DNA from 3 places in the Ensifer sp. Root954 genome. Region 1 is predicted to be linked to each of the others. Evidence: predicted binding sites of a transcription regulator. Region 1 holds the regulator's gene; each other region holds the start of a gene.
What was found. The regulator LexA, encoded in region 1, represses DNA repair genes until DNA is damaged. The targets are predictions, from matches to a motif close to TGTTCNNNNTGTGTTCNG.
Positions count from the first base shown of each region.

Region 1 (6,683 bases):
GGCAGGTTCCAGTTGTTGAGGTTGAGGATGGCGCTGGGGCCGGCCCTGGCGCCTTTGATCACCAGCCTGCGGCCGTCTGGCGTGGCGAGCATCAACGTTCCCACCTGAAGGTGCACCAGGGCGCCAAGCACCATGCGCGCCTTGAGCGGAAATTCCCGCACGGCCGTCGCCAGATTTTCGGAAGATAGCTCCACCGCACCGGCAAATGCAGCAAAATCGGCTTCCAGGTTACGCATACACCACCCCCTCAGCTGTTGCATCCGTAACGTGAGCCTAGCCGCAATCGGGCGGGACGCCAACTGAGGAATTCTACCGGAGGCTCTACGTCTCTTCAGAAACTCCCGGTGCGCTTGTGATCTGCCGGAAGGCTGCCAGTGCCCGATCGCGGGCAAGGGCATGGTCGACGATCGGTTTCGGGTAGGTCGTGCCGAGTTCGATGCCGGCTTCGGCAAGGGTCGTGGCGGGCGCTGCAAAGGGGCGATGGACATAGCGCGGGTGGAGGCGCTCCAGCTCCGGCACGAAGCGTTTCACATAGAGACCGTCGGGATCGAATTTCTCCCCTTGCAGGAGCGGGTTGAAGATGCGGAAGAACGGTGCGGCGTCCGCGCCCGATCCGGCGACCCATTGCCAGCTTGCGGCATTGTTGGCCGGATCCGCGTCGACCAGCGTGTCACGGAACCAGGCTTCTCCCTTGCGCCAGTCGACGAGCAGGTCCTTGATGAGAAAGGAGGCGACAATCATGCGAACGCGATTGTGCATGTAGCCGTGGCGCCATAGCTGGCGCATGCCGGCATCGACGATCGGATATCCGGTGAGCCCGCTGGTCCATCGAGTAAAATCGTCCTCGTCGTTCAGCCAATGGAAGCGGTCGAATCGACGGTCGAGGTTGCGGCGGCCAAGCTCAGGATAATGAAACAGCAGATGATAGGAGAATTCGCGCCAGGCGAGTTCCTTGCGGAAGGTGGCCGCCCCTTCGCCGCTATCGGCCTGGGGCCCAGCTGCCGCATGCCAGGCCTGCGCCGGCGAAATTTCGCCAAAGGCGAGATGAGGCGAGAGCAGGGATGTGCCATCCGCGTCGGGAATGTCGCGGCAGCGTTTGTAGGCGTCGAGCTTCTCATCGACGAATTCTTCGAGACGGGTGGCCGCACCGTCTTCGCCCGGCGTCCAGACCTCGCTGAATGTCGCCGCCCAGTCCGGTTTCGTCGGCAGCAGCGACCAGTCGTCAAGGCGTTCCGATCGCGGCCATGCTCCCGGGGCTGCGATATGGCGCGGCCGGTCGATCGGCGGTGCCAGCTCGTTTTTCAGTTCGAGCGCGCGCCAGAACGGCGTGAACACGCGGTAGGGGCCGCCCGTCGTCGTCAGCAGCCGCATGGGCTCATGCAGCAATTGTCCTGCAAAGCTCTCCGCGATGATTCCCCGCTCGGCCAGCGCCTTCTTGAGCGCGGTATCCGTGGCGATGCCGTTCGGGTCGTAGCGCCGGTTCCAGTAGATGCGCTCCGCACCGCTTGCGTGCGCAATCTCGACAATCACGTCAAGCGGCGCGGCTGATCGAAGAACGAGGCGAGAAGCGTGCCGCGCGAGACTTGCGCCCAAGGCCTCGAGCGAATGGTGCAGCCACCACGCCTGCGCCGCCCCGAGCGGACCGTTGCCGCTGTCGGCGGGTTCGCGAATATAGAGGGGAATGACGGCTGCCTCGCCGGCGGCAGCCGAGAGGGCGCGATTGTCGGCCAGGCGGAGATCCTTGCGGAACCAGACGATGATGGGCGGCGCCGCGGCCTTTGTCATGAAGAACCATCGGGAGGTTGGGGATTGATCACCTGGAGAACATAGGTGCAAAATGAAAAAGAGCCATTCGCATCGCTGCAAATGGCTCTTTTAGAAAGTGGCTCCCCGGGCCGGATTCGAACCGGCGACCTGTCGATTAACAGTCGAATGCTCTACCGCTGAGCTACCAGGGATCATCCGCGCCGCTGTTGTGCTGTGCGCTTCAGAAGTGAGGCTGCTAATACGCATGCTTTTCTGATTTGCCAAGCGCTTTTTTCAAAAAAAATGACAAGTTCCGTTGCGAGGCTGTGGAGAAGTCCCCAATTGTGGGAAAACACGCCGGATAGGGAATGATGAATAAAAACAGGAAGCAGACGCATTTCGGCATTGATCCGCAAACACGACAGATCGTGCTGGGCAAATGGCGTATCGCGCTGCCCGACTCTCCGCTGCTGCGCATCCTGCTGGGTTCGCTGCTGGTGTTCTGCGGTTTTCTCGGTTTCCTGCCCGTGCTGGGCTTCTGGATGATACCGTTGGGCCTGATCGTGCTTTCCCACGACATTCCCTCGGTTCGCCGCCGCCGTCGTCGTCTGGCCGTCTGGTGGGCGCGCTGGCGCGGGAAGGCCAACTCCTCGAACGGCTCCTGAGCCGGACGCCGATTTAACGATCTTGTTGTCGAGGCAGGGCGGTCGGCAGTTTTCGGTTCCTCGCGGCCGTCCCGTACCAATTCCGAATCTCTCAACAAGGGCCGTGGCCGCGCAGGCGAATGACCGGTTCCTCGCGGTCTTCCCCTCTGTTGGGGTGCCCTCGAAAACTTTTCGGCAACCCATCAAACGCATAATGCGGTCTCGAATCAGGATGGGGACCGATGGCCAAAGCCACTACGAAACGTCGACGCCGCAGTTCGGGCCGAAGCACCAGCAAACAGGGCGGCATGGCGCCGTGGTATCTGGCCGCAGCGCTCACCCTTGGCGGCGTCATGGCCTACGACCATCGCGCCGAGTTGCGGCACTGGCCGGTGGTTTCGGATGTCATGGCCCTTGCATCGCGATCGGAAACGAAGCCGAAGCCTCAGCGCGCGGTTCCTGAAGCGCAGGAGCGCGTTGCGCAGCAGGCGGATAGGCACAAACCAAATCCGAAGCCCAACCCGGCGACGAAGGTTGTCCTGGCCGCCCCGGTGCCGTCGGTGAATGTCGGCGTCACGCCGCCAACCCCTCTCGTGCGGCCCAATGAAGAGGTGAAGACGGCATCCATCCGTACCGATCAGTTCTATTTTTGCGGCATTCGCAACGACAACTGCGTGATCGATGGCGCGACCTTCGTCTTCCATGGCGAGACGATCCGCGTCGCCGATGTCGATGCACCGCGAATCCGCCAGGCAAGCTGCGACAAGGAGCGTTCGCGCGGCTTCTACGCCAAGCAGCGCCTGCGCGAATTGCTGAATGCAGGCGACTTCAGGCTGATCTCGGCGGGAGGGCGATCAGATGCCAAGGCCGGCGAGAAACTGCGCCTGGTCACCCGCGGTGACCAATCTCTTGGACGTGTACTCGTTTCCGAGGGGCTCGTGCGGCCGTGGGAAGGGCGCCCGACGCCCTGGTGCTGAGATCAGCTGGGAGACGATCGGCGGACATCGTCGATCGTTCTGTGGAAAGTATCCGTCCTGCAATTCGACGGCGCGTTTTTCAGAAAATGCCTCTTGCGGTTTTTCTGCAATCATTCTAAATCCGCGCCAACGCTTGGTTATCCGAGCTGTGAGGCCTCGTGGCGGAGTGGTGACGCAGAGGACTGCAAATCCTTGTACCCCGGTTCAATTCCGGGCGAGGCCTCCAATAATCTCACCTCGTTAAATTTGGTTTGGCGTTCTGCCTTAGGGCAGCGCGGTAAAATTCGCGACACGTCCGCGCAAGCCACGTCTCCTATGCCTCCGTCGGATCTTATCGCTTCGGTGAATTCGGTAGAGGGGGAACGATGACTCCGCTGAGATCAACCGCATCGGTAGCGTCCGTCAACATTAAGAACGGAGGCAATGGCATCAATGAAAAAGAGACTGATCCTGACGGCGTTGGCGTGTTTTGCGGCGACCGCTATGGAGGCGCGCGCGGACGACCTGGTTTTCCAGCTGAAGAACAACACCGGCGCGGTACTGACGAATTTCTATACGTCGCCGGTCGGCGTCAATGAATGGGAAGACGATGTTTTCGGTCGGCAGGTCCTGAACCCCGGCGAGAGCATGGAGATCACCATTGCCGACGGGCGGGACGTCTGCAAATACGACATGCGATTCGAATTCGAGGAAGGCTCGGCCCTCGATACGACCGAGGACACGCAGGATCTCTGCGAACTCGGCGAATACACGATCCACGAATAAGCGATCTGGATTTCAGGTCGCCTTAAATGGAAAGAGCCTCGCCACTTTCAGTGGCGAGGCTCTTTTGATTCGGCGTTCTGCCTGGAATTCAATGGTAGCGGCGGATCAGCCCGACGAGCTTGCCCTGGATTTTCACGCGATCCGGTCCGAAAATGCGCGTCTCGTAGGCGGGGTTGGCCGCTTCGAGCGCAATCGACGCGCCCTTGCGACGGAAGCGCTTCAGCGTCGCTTCCTCGTCGTCCACGAGCGCCACGATGATGTCGCCGGGATTGGCCGAGTTGCCGTTGCGGATGATCACCGTGTCGCCATCGAAGATGCCGGCCTCGATCATCGAATCGCCCTTTACTTCGAGGGCGTAATGCTCGCCGCTGCCGATCATGTCGAGCGGAACGGTAATGTCATGGGTGTTGTTCTGGATCGCCGAGATCGGCACGCCGGCAGCGATGCGGCCCATCACCGGGACGGAAACAGACGTGCTTTCGGCGACCGGCGCCGGCTTCGGCGTGGCAGGAGCGGCGGCCGGCGGCTTTCCGAGGCTGCCCTCGATCACGCTCGGCGAGAAGCCTCTGCGCGGCTGTTGCTGGCCGGCGGCGTAGGCTTCCGGAAGCTTGATGACTTCGAGCGCGCGCGCCCGGTTCGGCAACCGGCGAATGAACCCGCGTTCTTCGAGCGCCGTGATCAAACGGTGAATGCCGGACTTCGACGCCAGGTCGAGCGCATCCTTCATTTCATCGAAAGACGGCGGTACGCCCGACTCCTTCATGCGTTCGTGGATGAACAGAAGCAATTCCTGTTGCTTGCGGGTCAGCATGGCACGTCGCTCCAGAGGCGTGAAACAAATCAAGAACAGACACTATCTGTTCCATATGTGTTCCGCAAGTGCCTAAAATTCCGTGAATTCAGGCAATTGGCTGCTTCTGTGGGGGTCGATTGGTCACTTTTGCGGGAGCGGGGCGGTTTTCGGCGACGGTTGCGTCCCAAAACAGCGCCGGGCAGGCCGGTCGCGCGCGTGATTCGAACGAATCGCGGCTCTCTTCGCGGAGAGACTTAAGTCGCTTGCGAGGCCGAGCAGGCGTCTTCGAACTCCTTCACCGTCTCGGCGCTGTTGTCTTCCGGAAGCACTGCGTCGGCCGCATCGGTCGCAACGGGCGTATCGCCGTCATAAACGAAGGACTGGATGTAGAACGCGAGCGCGCCCTTCCAAACATTGCGTCCATCGATCTGATGGCACGGTACGGCCCGTTCGAAATCGGTCTGGAGTTCATCCACCGTCGCGGCACTGAGCTTGACGTCAGGCATATTGGGCGATGCGACTATCGAAGCGAGAAGCAGGGCGGCAAGCACGGTGATCGTCCACTTGATGAAGGGGTGGGACTAAGGGTTGGTAAACGATGTGAACCGCGCTTTCGTTCCGAAGTCCAGCAAGCATGGCGATCACTCTGCCATGTTCAACAGCTCTTTGCCCGCAGGCTGTGGCTGATTTGCGCCAGCCGCTCCATCTCGACCTCGTCTCGGCCGTTCTTCATGGACCGGCGCGGAGAATGCATCGGAGCTGCCAGCTTTCGCATCGGGCCTGGGGCGCGCAAAAATCCCTGCGGGGAAGGGCCTTCACCGTCTCGACAGGCCTCTAAAAAAAGATAACTTTGCGTGGAAAGTGGGGTGGTTGCATGCATAGATTGTCGTTGGTGGTGCTCGGCCTGTTGCTCACGGCTGGAGCGGCGTCTGCCGAAGAAGGGCGTTCGAATATCTGGAAACGGATCAACGCCTGGACGGTGGGATCCGATCCTTCCCTGGGAGGCTCGTGTTACGCGGCGACGAGCTATGACGCCGGCGCTATCCTTCGTATCGGCTTTTATCCGCGGGGATCGACGAACCTGGCGTTTCTTTCGATCGGCAATGCCGAATGGAAATCCATCGAGCCGCAGCGGGAATACGATGTTGCCTTGCAGCTCGACCGTGGTCGTCAGTGGCCGGCCGTTGCGTTCGGTGTTGATCTGACCGGCGCCAAGGCCCTTGTCGTCAACTTTTCCAACACCGACTTCTTTACCGAATTCGTTCGCAAGAACACCTTGGCGCTGGCCTTCGAGGGGCGCGTCGTCGCGAGCCTCAGCCTGCGTGATTCGATGAAGGCGGTAAGCGAGATGTTCAAGTGCCAGGAGGCGGTGAGCGCCTTGATCCCGAATGGCGGTCAGGGAGCGGCGAACGATCCCTTTGCGGGCGCCGGTGGCAATGCGCCGAACAACGATCCCTTTGCCGGCGGCGGCCAGACCAAGTCATCGAAAGATCCTTTCGCCATGTGATGGGCAGTCCGCTTGCCGCGGAGAGGTGAATATTCCTAAAATATTGCCTGGGATCGGCTAGGCACCCTCGACAGCGATGCGGGGACCTATCAAAATGCGGGCAAACGGGGGTTTTGCATGCGTAGATTGCTGGTCGGATTGGTAAGCTGTCTGATCGCCGCGGGATCGGCCGCGGCTGAGGAGTCCGAAATCATCAAGTGGAAGGATGTCGACGGCTGGACTGTTGCTTCCGACACCTCGATGGAGGGCTC
Region 1 is NZ_LMJM01000014.1:55,369-62,051, reverse strand. It holds gene ASE71_RS07600 (SAM-dependent methyltransferase) at 1-236, opposite strand, end outside; gene ASE71_RS07595 (cryptochrome/photolyase family protein) at 322-1,785, opposite strand; tRNA gene ASE71_RS07590 (tRNA-Asn) at 1,884-1,958, opposite strand; gene ASE71_RS07585 (hypothetical protein) at 2,118-2,411, shown strand; gene ASE71_RS07580 (thermonuclease family protein) at 2,633-3,367, shown strand; tRNA gene ASE71_RS07575 (tRNA-Cys) at 3,520-3,593, shown strand; gene ASE71_RS07570 (hypothetical protein) at 3,791-4,132, shown strand; gene lexA (transcriptional repressor LexA) at 4,221-4,943, opposite strand; gene ASE71_RS07560 (hypothetical protein) at 5,180-5,476, opposite strand; gene ASE71_RS07555 (hypothetical protein) at 5,800-6,432, shown strand; gene ASE71_RS07550 (hypothetical protein) at 6,550-6,683, shown strand, end outside.

Region 2 (6,683 bases), on a different contig from region 1:
ACATGCTCGCAGCACACATGGCGATCGAAGATGCCGGTGATCGCGATCGCGTCCAGCGCTTCTGGCGTTCGCCAAAGATTGCCGAAAAGCCGGGGCTCAAGGCCGTCGATCTCTTCCGGGCGGTGGCAGACGGTCGCGTCAAGGCGCTCTGGATCATGGCAACGAACCCCGTCGTCTCGATGCCGGATGCCGACGCCGTCGAGGCCGCGATCAGGGCCTGTCCCTTCGTCGTGGTTTCCGACATCCTGAAAGAAACTGATACCGCCCGCCACGCGCATGTGCTGCTGCCGTCGCTCGGTTGGGGGGAAAAGAGCGGCACGGTCACCAATTCCGAACGCCGCATCTCGCGCCAGCGGGCGTTCCTCGCCGCACCGGGAGAAGCCCGGGCGGACTGGTGGCAACTGGCCGAGGTCGGTCGCCGCCTGGGCCATACCGATGCTTTCGCCTACGAAGCGCCCGCCGCGATCTTCCGCGAACATGCCGCGCTCTCGGCCTTCGAAAATGCCGGCAGCCGCGATTTCGACATTGGCGCCTATGCCGATCTTGCGCTTGAGGACTACGACGGGCTGACGCCCTTCCAGTGGCCCCAACGGGAAGGCCAGAAGCGCGCCGAAAGCCGTTTCTTTGCGGCGGGCAACTTCTATCACGCTGACGGCAGAGGCCGGTTCGTGGCCGTTCGCCCGGCAGAGACCGATCGCACCAATGCCGATTACCCGTTCACGCTCAACACCGGCCGCATCCGCGACCAGTGGCACACGATGACCCGCACAGGCAAAAGCGCGCGCCTCTCGGCCCATATCGCCGAACCGTTTGCCGAACTGCACCCGCGTGATGCGATGGAGATCGGCGTCGGCAACGCCGACCTTATCGAGATCGAAAGCCCTGAGGGCAAGGCGTTCGTGCGTGCGCTCATCACCGAGCGCCAGGCGCGCGGCAGCATCTTCGCGCCGATGCACTGGAACGACCAGTTTGCGGCGAAGGCACGCATCGATGTCCTCGTGCCGCCGATCACCGATCGTCTTTCCGGCCAGCCGGCATCGAAGAACATTGCGGTCGCCGCGCGAAAGTTCAAGGCGACGCACTACGCCTTCGCTGTCTCGCTGGCAAAGCCGGTCGATCCGGATGCTGCCTATTGGGCGCTGGCGAAGGCGGCTGGCGGCTGGCGATTGGAACTGGCTTTTGCCGAGCCGGTGGACGACTGGGCCGGCTGGTGCCGCCGCGTTCTTGCGATCCCGCAAGGCGTAGAGCCGCTCGGCTATGCGGATGCACAGACCGGCGACATCAGGCTCGCCTTCTTCAATGGTCCGCAGCTTCTCGCGGCCTTCTTCCTCGCGCGCGAACCGGTCGCCGTCGCGCGCAACTGGGCGATCGCACAACTCGGCGCTGACCACGCCAATCTGCGCAAGCGCTTCGCGCTCGTCGCGGGCCGTCCGGGGGCGGACAAGCCGGATCCCGGCGCCACCGTCTGCTCCTGCTTCGGTGTTGGCGTCAACCAGATCGTCGCGGCCGTACGCGGCGGTTGCCACAGCGTCGAGGCCGTCGGCGTGGCGCTCAATGCCGGAACCAATTGCGGCTCGTGCCGCGCCGAAATCAGGGGGATCATCGATGGATGTCTTGCAGCAGCCGCAGAGTGACGGACCCGCCCGCATGGAGGCGCTCGCCAAGCTGCCCGTCTTCTGGGCGCTGGAGGGCCGGCGCGTCGTGGTGGCCGGTGCAACGGACGGAGCGATGTGGAAGGCCGAGCTTCTGGCCGCCTGCGGCGCCCGCGTCGACCTTTACGCTGAGGGGAATGACGAGGCGCTCGCGGCATTTGCCGGCCGTACCTCGCAACACCCCACCGCCAGCGTCACGCTAAACCGCCGGCACTGGGCGCCCGCCGATCTTGACGGTGCCGCGCTCGCCGTCGGCGATTGCGAGGACCAGGCGGAGGCGCGGGCATTCTTCGCCGCCGCCCGCGCAGCGGGCGTTCCGGTCAACGTCATCGACAAGCCGGACTTCTGCGAGTTCCAGTTCGGCTCGATCGTCAACCGCTCGCCCGTCATCGTTGCAATCTCGACCGATGGCGCCGCCCCGATCCTCGCCCAGACGATCCGCCGCAAGATCGAGACGCTGCTGCCGAAAAGCCTGAAGGCCTGGGCAGCGCTGGCACAGTCTCTTCGTGGAGCGGTGAACCGCCGGATCGAACCCGGTCCCCGGCGCCGCCTCTTCTGGGAACGTTTTGCCGATCGCGTCTTTTCGACCATGGATACGCCGGAGGAGGGCGTAGGCGGGGTGCTTCTTGCTGATGCCGAAAGGCTCGCGGGAGCCCCCGCCATCGGTCACGTGACTTTGGTCGGCGCGGGACCGGGCGATGCCGAACTCCTGACGCTGAAGGCCGTGCGCGCGCTGCAAGCGGCCGATGTCATCCTTTTCGACGACCTCGTTTCTTCAGACGTGCTCGAACTCGCCCGGCGGGAGGCAAAGCGTATGCTCGTCGGAAAGCGCGGCGGCCGCGAAAGCTGCCGGCAGGAAGACATCAACGCCATGATGGTCAAGCTCGCCAAGGCTGGGAAACGCGTGGTGCGGCTGAAATCCGGCGACCCCATGGTTTTCGGCCGGGCCGGCGAGGAAATCGCCCATCTCGACCGCGAGAACATTCCCGTCGACGTTATCCCCGGCATCACTGCCGCAAGCGCCATGGCCTCCCGTCTCGGTCTGTCGCTGACCCATCGCGACTATGCCCAGTCGCTTCGGCTGGTGACCGGTCATTCCCGCCACGGCGGCCTGCCCGATGATGTCGACTGGGCAGGCATTGCCGATCCGCGCAGCACAGCGGTCTTTTACATGGGTGGCCGAACGGCGGGGCTGATTGCCGAAAAGCTTATCGGCGAAGGCCGTTCACCTGAAACACCGGCCGTGATCATGAGCGATGTCAGCCGTCCGACGGAACGCAGCTGGCGAGGCATGCTCGCCACAATCCCGGAGGGCATAGGGGAGATCGGCTACGACAACCCGGTCCTCATCGCTGTCGGCGACGTGTTTTCGGCCCGAGACAAGCAGGCCGGATCGATCGAGCGCACTCTCGCCGGAGCATGCTGATGGGCATGTCCCTGGTGTTCCTCGTTCTCGCCATCGGCCTCAGCTGGCCGCGTTTCAGGCTCATCTTCCTGGCTCAATCGAACGCTGCGCTGGCCGCAGCGCCCCTCACCATGGTTGCGAGTGCCGTGAACCTCTGCGCCATCGGCCTCGCTGTTGCAGAACACGGTCTGCTTTTCGGCGGATTGCTCATCGCCGGCGGTATGTTCTTCGCGAAAATAATGCAAGCCGTGCCTTCAACGCCGGGCATCTTGGCTTCAGCCGTGTGCCTTGCCGCCTACATAGAAACGACGATGACGGTCGTGGCGTGACGAGCTCAATGCTGCCCCTGAACAGACACCAGCGTCTGCTGACGCGCCAAGGGATATTCGAAGGCGTCGCCTCGTATCGACGTCCCGAATATCCCAAGGTCGCCACCGTAGGCTGGTTCTAAGCGCGCAGGCAGATCACGGCCATCCCCCAATTGAGGAATGAATGCCTGTACCGAACAAGTAAAGCCGCTGCCCCGCGGCCGAAGTCAGTCGACTGCCGTTTCCGATCCATCGCCGCTTTCGTCGAGTACGACCGTCTCGCCGAGCGGGGTCGCTGCAATTGACCTGATCTCTTGGGCGAGCGACGCCAGCTTGCGCGCAATCTCCTGCAATTCGGCGGTCGAGCCGGTGGCCTCGCAGGTATTTTCAACGCTCCGTTCGTCCATGTGCTCTTCCTCTTTCGAGTGGACGCAGGAGCGGAGCATATTTCTAATCTACTATATAAGGCCACAAGCCGTCGCGCGTTCTTCGTGCGGCGCACAGCCATAGGTATAGGCCGATCGATAAGCCGGCGATCACCCGCGACAGATCTCGATCCAGGGCCGATTGGCCTTACCTGCAGCAATCAAGCCCATCGGCGATCTCGCAGGTCATCAAAACCTTGGAAGAGTGACATTCCGACGTTGCAGGAGGGAAAACTCGGCGACGTCAGGGTTTTCATCTGGATGCTAAATTGCTAGTTCTTTCTTTGTTCCTGCCCGTCTCTTGGATGCAAATCGATGCGGGCAGTGACTGAGTGCGACGAAAACGAACGGGAACGCATGAGCGCCGCCTATCTCGAAAAACTCAATGACCGCCAGCGTGAGGCGGTCGAGCACGGTATCGGCTTGCCGGAAGGACAGGTCGGCGGCCCGCTTCTCATCATCGCCGGTGCCGGCTCCGGCAAGACGAATACCCTCGCCCACCGCGTCGCGCATCTCATCGTCAACGGTGCCGATCCGCGCCGCATTCTGCTGATGACCTTTTCTCGACGCGCAGCAGCCGAGATGACCCGCCGGGTCGCGCGCATCTGCCGCCAGGTCCTTGGCGACAACGCTGCAGTCATGACGGACGCGCTCTCCTGGGCCGGCACCTTCCATGGCATCGGCGCCCGGATCCTGCGCATCTACGCCGAACAAATCGGTCTCGGCCCGGATTTTACGATCCACGACCGGGAGGACAGTGCCGACCTGATGAACCTCGTGCGCCACGAGCTCGGCTTCTCGAAGACGGAAAGCCGCTTCCCGACAAAGGGAACGTGCCTTTCGATCTATTCGCGCGTCGTGAACTCCGAAAGCTCGATTGGCGACGTATTGAAGTCGGCCTATCCCTGGGTCACCGGCTGGGACGAACAGCTCAAGGCGCTGTTTGCGGCCTACGTCGATGCCAAACAGGCGCAGAACGTGCTCGATTATGACGATCTCCTGCTCTACTGGGCGCAGATGGTTTCCGATCCGGAGCTTGCCGAAGATATCGGCGGACGCTTCGATCATGTTCTTGTCGACGAGTATCAGGACACCAACAGGCTGCAGGCGTCGATCCTGATGTCGCTCAGACCCGGCGGCCACGGATTGACGGTCGTTGGCGACGACGCCCAGTCGATCTATTCCTTCAGGGCTGCGACGGTTCGCAATATTCTCGATTTCCCGAACGCCTTTTCGCCCGAGCCTGCCGACGTCATCACCCTCGACCGGAACTACCGCTCGACGCAGCCGATCCTCGCCGCTGCGAACGGCGTGATCGGCCTGGCGCGGGAGCGATTTACCAAGAACCTCTGGACGGACAGGCAATCGGAGCAGCGCCCGTTGCTCGTCGCCGTCAAGGACGAAGCGGATCAGGCCGCCTACATCGTGGAGCAGGTTCTCGCTGGCCGCGAGATCGGTATCGCCTTGAAGCAGCAGGCGGTGCTTTTTCGCTCGTCCAATCACAGCGGAACGCTCGAAGTCGAACTCACCCGCCGCAACATTCCGTTCGTGAAATTCGGTGGCCTGAAGTTTCTCGACAGCGCCCATGTGAAGGACCTGCTCGCAGTCCTGCGCTTCGCGCAGAACCCGCGTGATCGCGTCGCAGGTTTCCGGTTGCTGCAGATGCTGCCCGGTATTGGCCCGCAGACCGCTGGAAAGATCCTCGATGCGATCGCCGCCGATCCGGAACCGCTCGCGGCTCTTGCTGAGATCCCGCCTCCCGCCAAGACCGGCGAGAACTGGACCGGCTTCGTCGACCTGGTGTCCGGTCTGCGACGGGCCGAGCCCGGATGGCCGCAGGAGATTGGCGCTGCGCGCGCCTGGTATGAGCCCCATCTTGACCGGATCCATGAAGACGCCGACACGCGCAAGGCCGACCTGCTGCAGCTCGAGCAGATTGCCGGCGGCTACCAGAACCGCGAACGTTTCCTGACCGAGCTGACCCTTGACCCGCCCGATGCCACGAGCGACCAGGCGGGCGTGCCGCTGCTCGACGAGGACTATCTGATCCTGTCGACCATCCATTCGGCGAAGGGCCAGGAATGGCGCTCGGTCTTCATGCTCAACGTCGTCGACGGCTGCATTCCGTCCGATCTCGGCGTGGGCACAACTGCCGAACTCGAAGAGGAGCGGCGGCTGCTCTATGTCGGCATGACACGGGCACGCGATCATCTCTCCCTGGTGACGCCGCAGCGCTTCTTCACCCACGGCCAGAACGCCCAGGGCGACCGGCATGTCTACGCCTCGCGAACCCGCTTCATCCCGGCGACATTGCTTCAGTTTTTCGAGACGACGAGCTGGCCGAAAATCTCGGCAAGCGCCAGCGAGCGAAGCGCCAACCAGATCCGCATCGACGTCGGCGCCCGCATGCGCTCCATGTGGAAGTGAGCGAAGGCGGTGGCGAGCTCGCCAATTGTGCGCTCGTGTCTGCAGACAGACCAAGCGAGGAGCGCGTGCCGCTCGCCAACCGCCGGTCTGTAGCGTTGTTAGCCTGGCAAGCTCGGCGGTGCGATAAACTGATAGTACGACCACACCGCAACCAAGGCCGCTATCAGTGCCAGCCAAATCAACGCCTTCCGCGGCACAGGGCTGGCCGGCTTCGCCTCCTTTTTCGGCTTTGGTCGTTCAAATTTGATGATGTTGTTGTCGTCCATTCGCTCCCATCCCGAGTAAACTCATATATGTTCCGGTGCGTTCAGCCAGCGCACCGCAATGACATGTGCCGCCTAACGTCCTGATTTGGCATCAATAAGATGTGAAAGCAGGAGCGCCGTCGTCAAGCCTTCAGGCCCAGTCGTGGCAAGCAAGGGACGTCTGCATCAAGCCGCGCCGTCGCGGCCGAGCCAGGGATCTG
Region 2 is NZ_LMJM01000001.1:578,139-584,821, reverse strand. It holds gene ASE71_RS02570 (nitrate reductase) at 1-1,634, shown strand, start outside; gene cysG (siroheme synthase CysG) at 1,606-3,078, shown strand; gene ASE71_RS02560 (hypothetical protein) at 3,078-3,386, shown strand; gene ASE71_RS02555 (hypothetical protein) at 3,593-3,772, opposite strand; gene ASE71_RS02550 (ATP-dependent helicase) at 4,148-6,217, shown strand; gene ASE71_RS36170 (hypothetical protein) at 6,316-6,483, opposite strand; gene ASE71_RS02545 (SRPBCC family protein) at 6,649-6,683, opposite strand, start outside.
Region 2: ASE71_RS02550 (ATP-dependent helicase) is a predicted target of LexA. The motif match lies at 4,065-4,082, and genes of this name have one in related genera.

Region 3 (6,683 bases), on a different contig from region 1:
CTGGACGCCGGGCGGGCTCCCGCGGCTGCACGAGACGATCGAAAAGCTGCTCGGCTGAGACGCTGCGTAGAGCCGTTCTGTGTCGATCAAGGACTCCTTTAAGGGGTATTAATTTACAATTTAATACCCCAGGTTGCCGCCGAAAATCCGAGCTATGTTGGCTGCGCGGAACGGTTCCGGTCCGTGCAAAAAGCTCAACCCTCCCGTCGATCGACGGCGCTTCGAAGGAAATCAATCATGCCTATCGAGACGTTGAATCCTGAAGTCTGGAAGCTTGTCGGCACTTTGAACGGTGAATGGAAAACGAATGGCGGCAAGGATTTCGGCTGGGGCACGGTCAAGACCTCATCGCAAACCTTGACTGCAAACGCCTTGCTTTCGGTCTACAAGCTGATGCGCGGCAACCAGAATCTGACGCGCGACTACTACCTCGTCGTCGGGGATGTCTATCACGGCATCCAGGGTTCGCCATCCACTCCGTCGTCCAACTGGGTATCGGTCGGCTTTTACGCCAATCACATGAAGCTGCGCCTCGAGACGAACTCGCAGCAGGCGCGGCTCGTAACGTTCGGGCCGAACAGCACCGTCGAGCAGGCGACGATCAGTTTCTCGATCGGCGGCGAGCTCAGCGCCGAATACAGCAAGGAAGGCCCGAAGGGCGGCGCCTCGCTCAGCGCCAATGTCGGTGTCAGCTTCACGGCCTCCGAGGTTTCGTTTGCGGCACGCCCCGCAACGCAATCGATCGAGTGGCAGGCGAGATTGCCCCATGTCGGCTGGGTTTCGGCGGGAGTGCCGGCAAATCCCGGTCGCCCGTCCTATGCCGGTTACATCTGGAATGCGGCCGCGATCATCGAGGTCCCGCAAGGCGCGACACCCAACTTCAAAGGGCGCTTCGAAGTGGACTTCGAGTTCAATTGGACGCGCGGCATTCGCAAGCGGTCGTTCACGCCCGAGATCGATCTCGTCTACCAGTCCCTTACCAGGACGGGCTCCAGCGACATCGAGGTTATTCCGCCGCTGCCGACGATACTGGAGACATTGCGCTCCCTCGCCTCTTCGACCGGTCGGGACGGCAAGACCGACACCTTCCTGGCAGCGCTGGAAAACTCTCGTGTGATCGATGCGCTCGGCGACAGCAATCTTGACCAGATCGTCATCGCGCCAACCAACCTGGCCGTCCAGACGTACTTCGACCAGCACCCGCAAATCGCGCTCGAGGCCGTTTCGCCGGCAAACCAGGCCTGGCTCGATAGCTGGGTCGCCGAACGGATCATCAGCACACCGCCCGGCTCTGTTGAACTGGCAACACTCAGTGCGTCGGTAAAGAGCATGAGCGAGGGGGAATGGTACCAGTGCGCGGACGGCCTGCTGCTGGTCACCGACACCTATGAGGTGGCGTCCGGCCTGCGGGGCGCAGTGCGAAGCGGAGCCATCAGGGCCGCCTGACGCACCGTGACAAACGGGCGCCCTGCTCGGCTCAACAGAGCGGGCGGGCGGAAGCAAACAGGCCTGGCGTCGTCTTGATGCCAGGCTCTTTCAGCGCAAGACCGGACGAACCTGGAATTTGTCGCTCAGCCGAGATCGATCACCACGATCTCCGGCGGCATGCCGAAGCGAACCGGCGCAAGCGAGCAGCCGAGACCGCCGGAAACGATCAGATTGCAATCGTTCTCGGTCACATGGCCGTAGGCGTAACGCTCGCCGAAACGCGAGGGCACGACCGGCGCATAGCCGAGAAACCGCACCTGGCCGCCATGGGTATGGCCCGACAGTGTCAGCGCGACACGCGACGGAACACGCGGGAACACATCCGGCTCATGCGCCATGAGGATGACCGGATCAGTATCGCTCACCTGGGCGAGCGTACCGTCGAGATCGTCGAGACCGCTCATGCGCTTGCGTTGCCACTTCTTGCCGGGCACCAAGGCAAGCTGATCTTCGAGGCCAGCGATCCAGAAGCCCTGCCCCTCCTTCTCCAGTCTCACCGCCCGGTTGCTATAGACGTTGATGCCGACGTCCTGCAACGCCTTGTGCCCGAAGGTCGGCCCGCCGCCGTTCTTCTGCGCGGTCCGGTCTTCCCACCAGTCATGATTGCCCATGACTGCGTGGACGCCGAGCGGCGCCTCGAGTGTGGCCAGCGCCTTCGACCATTCGCTGGAATGCACATAGCTGGTGACGAGGTTCATCCCGGCCACATAGTCGCCGAGCAGCAGCGTGATATCGCCGCCAAGGCTGTTGGCCTGCCGGCAGATCGAAGCGATACGGCTTGCCGGCATCCAGGGCTCGCACGCGTGGATGTCGGTGAGCACGACGGCGCGCAGCTTGAGGCCCGGTGTCCAATTGGGTGGCGTCAATTTGTATCGGGTGACGTTCAGCCGGGCCAGAGGTTCGACGGCAAAGGCGTAGCCGCCCAGTGCCGCCATGCTGACGATACCGCCGCCGATCAGTTTCAACAATCCGCGGCGGCTGATCATCTAGTCGTCGTCCTCTAATGTCAGGCGAAACTGGGTCGCCTCCATCTCCTTGGGGGGATTAAGGCCGATATGTTTCCAGGCATTGGCGGTCAAAATACGGCCGCGCGGCGTGCGTTGGATGAAGCCCTGCTGGATCAGATAGGGCTCGATGATGTCTTCGATCGCATCACGCGGCTCCGAAAGGCCCGCCGCTATGGTCTCGATGCCGACGGGACCGCCGCCGAAGTTCTGCGCGATCATGAAGAGGTAGCGCCGGTCGAGCTGGTCGAGGCCCATATTGTCGACGAGCAGCCGCGTCAGCGCCTCGTCCGCGAGCTCCTTGGTCACGGCTTCGGCACGCGCCACTTCGGCGAAGTCGCGCACGCGGCGCAACAGCCGGCCGGCGATGCGCGGCGTACCGCGGGCGCGGCGGGCGATCTCGCGGGCGCCGTCGTCGGTCATGCCGAGGCCCATCAGCCGGGCGCCACGCCGGACGATCGATTCCAGCTCTTCGACCGTGTAGAAATTGAGCCGCACCGGAATGCCGAAACGGTCGCGAAGCGGCGTCGTCAGAAGCCCGAGGCGGGTGGTTGCCGCCACCAGCGTGAACTTCGAAAGGTCGATCTTCACCGACCGCGCCGCCGGGCCTTCGCCGATGATGAGGTCGAGCTGGAAGTCCTCCATCGCAGGATAGAGGATTTCCTCGACGGCCGGATTGAGCCGGTGGATTTCGTCGATGAAGAGCACGTCGCGCTCTTCGAGATTGGTGAGCAGGGCCGCGAGATCGCCGGCCTTGGCGATCACAGGGCCGGAAGTCGAGCGGAAATTGACGCCGAGCTCCTTGGCCATGATCTGCGCCAGCGTCGTCTTGCCGAGACCGGGAGGGCCGACGAAGAGCACGTGGTCCAGCGCCTCGCCGCGGTTTTTCGCCGCCTCGATGAAGATCTTCAGGTTGGCGCGCGCTTCCGCCTGGCCGGTGAAGTCATCCAGCGTCTGCGGGCGCATGGTCGCATCGAGGTCTTCACCGCGCTTTTCCGGCGTTATCAGGCGTGCGGCGTCAGTCATGCGTTCGTTCCATTCGGTCGGGCAGCTCAGCGCTGCAACCCGTCATCATGCCGGGCACGATGCGTTCTGCCTTCTGTGCCCAGCCAAGGCAAGCGTTCATCGCGCCAGTTCTTTCAGGCCAAGGCGAATGAGCTTGGCGCTGTCGCCGCCTTCGCCGCCGTTCTTCAAGGCCGCCGCAACGGCATTGGCCGCCTGGTCGCGCGAGTAGCCGAGATTGGTGAGCGCCGAAACCGCATCGGAAACCGGCGCGGAGGCGACGCCTTCGCCAAGCTCCTGCTTGAGGCCGATCGAGGCCGACATCTCGCCGGCGAAGGACGGCGCCTTGTTCTTCAGTTCCGTGACGATGCGCACCGCCACCTTGGGCCCGACACCGGGCGCACGGGAGACGGAGGTCTTGTCCTGCAGCGCGATCGCATTGGCCAATTCCCCCGGCGTCAGGGTGGAAAGCACGGCCAGCGCCACTTTCGAGCCGACCCCCTGCACGCTCTGCAACAGCCGGAACCATTCCCGCTCCAGCGCCGTCAGGAAGCCGAACAGCTTCAACTGGTCTTCGCGCACATACGTCTCGATGAAGAGCACCGCCGCCTCGCCCGCCGATCCGAGCCTGGACAGCGTGCGCGCCGAACAAAAGGCAACGTAGCCGACGCCATGCACATCGAGCACGACGTGATCCTCGGCGATCTCGTCGATGGTACCCTTCAATTTGCCGATCATGTGGCGTCTCTCGCGGTGGGTTCTGGATGGTCATCGGACCATCGGAAATTATCGTGTCGGGCGCAACTACGCCATCAATGCGGCAAGCCGGCTCGTCACCGATTGCCGGTTGTGGGCATGGCAGATAGCGATCGCCAGTGCGTCCGCCGCATCGTTGCCCTTGAACTCGGCCTTCGGCATCAGAACCTTCAGCATCATGTGGATCTGCTGCTTCTCGCCATGGCCGACACCGATCACCGCCTTCTTGACCGCGTTCGGCGCATATTCGGCGACCCTGAGGCCTGCGCGTGCCGGCACCAGCATGGCGATGCCGCGCGCCTGGCCGAGTTTCAGCGTCGCTGTCGCGTCCTTGTTGACGAAGGTCTGCTCCACCGCCGCCTCGTGTGGCTGATAGCTGTGCACCACCTCGGCAAGGCCGTCATGCAGCTGGCAAAGTCTGGAGGCGAGGTCCATGTCACCATCCGACGTCACCGTGCCCGAGGCGACGAAACGCAACGAATTGCCGAGCGTCTCGATGATGCCCCAGCCGGTACGACGGAGCCCCGGATCGATGCCGATGATGCGAATCGTGGTCTGCATGAATTTCACCCTATGATGTCAGTCCGGACGCTGCCAGCAAAAAGTGAACAAAACAAAAACATACGCACAGTTGAGGCGCGGCCTCAGGTTTTCTTCGGCACCGGCCTTGGATTGAGGAAAATTGAGCTTACATAGCCTTGCATCAATTTCTCTCAATAAAGGCCTTTGCCATGGCGACTTTCTCCGTCCTCGATCTTTCCCCGATCACTGAAGGCGGCAGCGTCGCCCAATCGCTGGAGAATTCGCGTCGTCTGGCCCAGGCGGCCGAGGAGAACGGCTACACCCGCTTCTGGCTGGCCGAACATCACGGCATGAAGGGCATCGCCAGTGCGGCGACCTCGATCGTGATCTCGCACGTGGCGGCAGCGACGAAGACGATCCGTGTCGGCTCCGGCGGCATCATGCTGCCGAACCACTCGCCGCTTGTCATCGCCGAACAGTTCGGAACGCTCGCCGCCCTCTACCCCGGCCGCATCGACCTCGGCCTCGGCCGTGCGCCCGGAACCGACATGCGCACCGCCCAGGCCCTCCGACGCAACATGGAGGCGAGCGGCAACAACTTCCCGAACGACGTCGTCGAACTGCAGGCACTGCTCGGCCCCGTCGCCGAGGACCAGAAGATCATCGCCGTGCCCGGCGCCGACACCAATGTGCCGATCTGGCTGCTCGGCTCAAGCCATTTCAGCGCCCATCTCGCCGGCATGCTCGGCCTGCCCTTCGCCTTCGCCTCGCATTTCGCGCCGGACATGCTGCTCTCGGCGCTGGAGATCTACCGCGAGCGCTTTACCCCCTCCGAGACCCTTGCCAAGCCGCAGGTGATGGTCGGCGTCATGGGGGTTGCCGCCGATACGGACGAGGAGGCGAACTACCTCTTCACCTCCATGCAGCAATCCTTCGTGGCCCTGCGCCGCAACGCGCGCGGGCAGTTTCCGCCGCCGGTCCAGTCGATGGATGGGCTCTGGAGCTATGACGAGAAGATCTTCGTCGACCATTCGATGATGTATGCGGTGGTCGGAGGGCCAGAGACGATCCGGCGCAAGATCGGGGCGTTCCTCGAGCAGACAAAGGCCGACGAACTGATCATCTCCATGCCGATCTTCGACATGCAGGCGCGGCTGAATTCGCTTCGCCTCTTCGCCGACGCCCAGCGCGATCTCGCCAAGGCGGCGTAAAGCCGGCCGATCAGATCGCCCCGAAAGCGGGTGCGATCTCTTCCAGATTGGCAAAGAACCGATCCGGCCCGAGCCCTTGCAGGAAGACCGGGTCGGCATAGCCCCAGGCAACCGCACCGGCCGCCACGCCCGCCTTTCGCGCCGCATCGATATCGCGCGCCTCGTCGCCGATCGCCAGGATGCGAGCCGCATCGAGGCCGGAGTGCCGGATCGCACGCTTGAAGTGCTGTGCCTTGCCGAAAAGCGCGGCACCGCATTCGAAGAGATCAATCGTCGCTGCCGCCTCGCCGAGTGCGGCGCGAATACCCTGCTCCGCGTTCGAACTCACGATCGCAATGCCGATGCCCGCCGCCTTCAATTTCCAGAGAAGCTCAGCGGCGCCCGGAAACAGCCGGACGCTTGCCGCTTCAGTCGCCATGGCACGGCGCATGAAGGTGGCGATCTGCGGCAGTTTCCAAACGGGCACGCCGAGATGCGCGATGATCTCGCGGCTGCCCATGGTGCGCAACGACTGGAACTCCTCGACCGAGAGTTCGCGGAAGCCGTAGCGCCGTGCAGCCGCGTTGCACGCCGTCATGAAACTCGCCGCCGTATCGGCAAGCGTGCCGTCGAAATCGAAGATCGCGAATTCATAGGTCATCGGGCCATCCAAAGAAAAACCCGCGGCCTTTCGGACGCGGGTGAAAATTCTGCGAGCGAC
Region 3 is NZ_LMJM01000015.1:190,507-197,189, forward strand. It holds gene ASE71_RS09890 (NAD-dependent epimerase/dehydratase family protein) at 1-58, shown strand, start outside; gene ASE71_RS09895 (hypothetical protein) at 238-1,446, shown strand; gene ASE71_RS09900 (metallophosphoesterase) at 1,572-2,474, opposite strand; gene ruvB (Holliday junction branch migration DNA helicase RuvB) at 2,475-3,518, opposite strand; gene ruvA (Holliday junction branch migration protein RuvA) at 3,615-4,232, opposite strand; gene ruvC (crossover junction endodeoxyribonuclease RuvC) at 4,299-4,811, opposite strand; gene ASE71_RS09920 (LLM class flavin-dependent oxidoreductase) at 4,982-5,983, shown strand; gene ASE71_RS09925 (HAD hydrolase-like protein) at 5,994-6,623, opposite strand.
Region 3: ruvC (crossover junction endodeoxyribonuclease RuvC) is a predicted target of LexA. The motif match lies at 4,855-4,872, and genes of this name have one in related genera.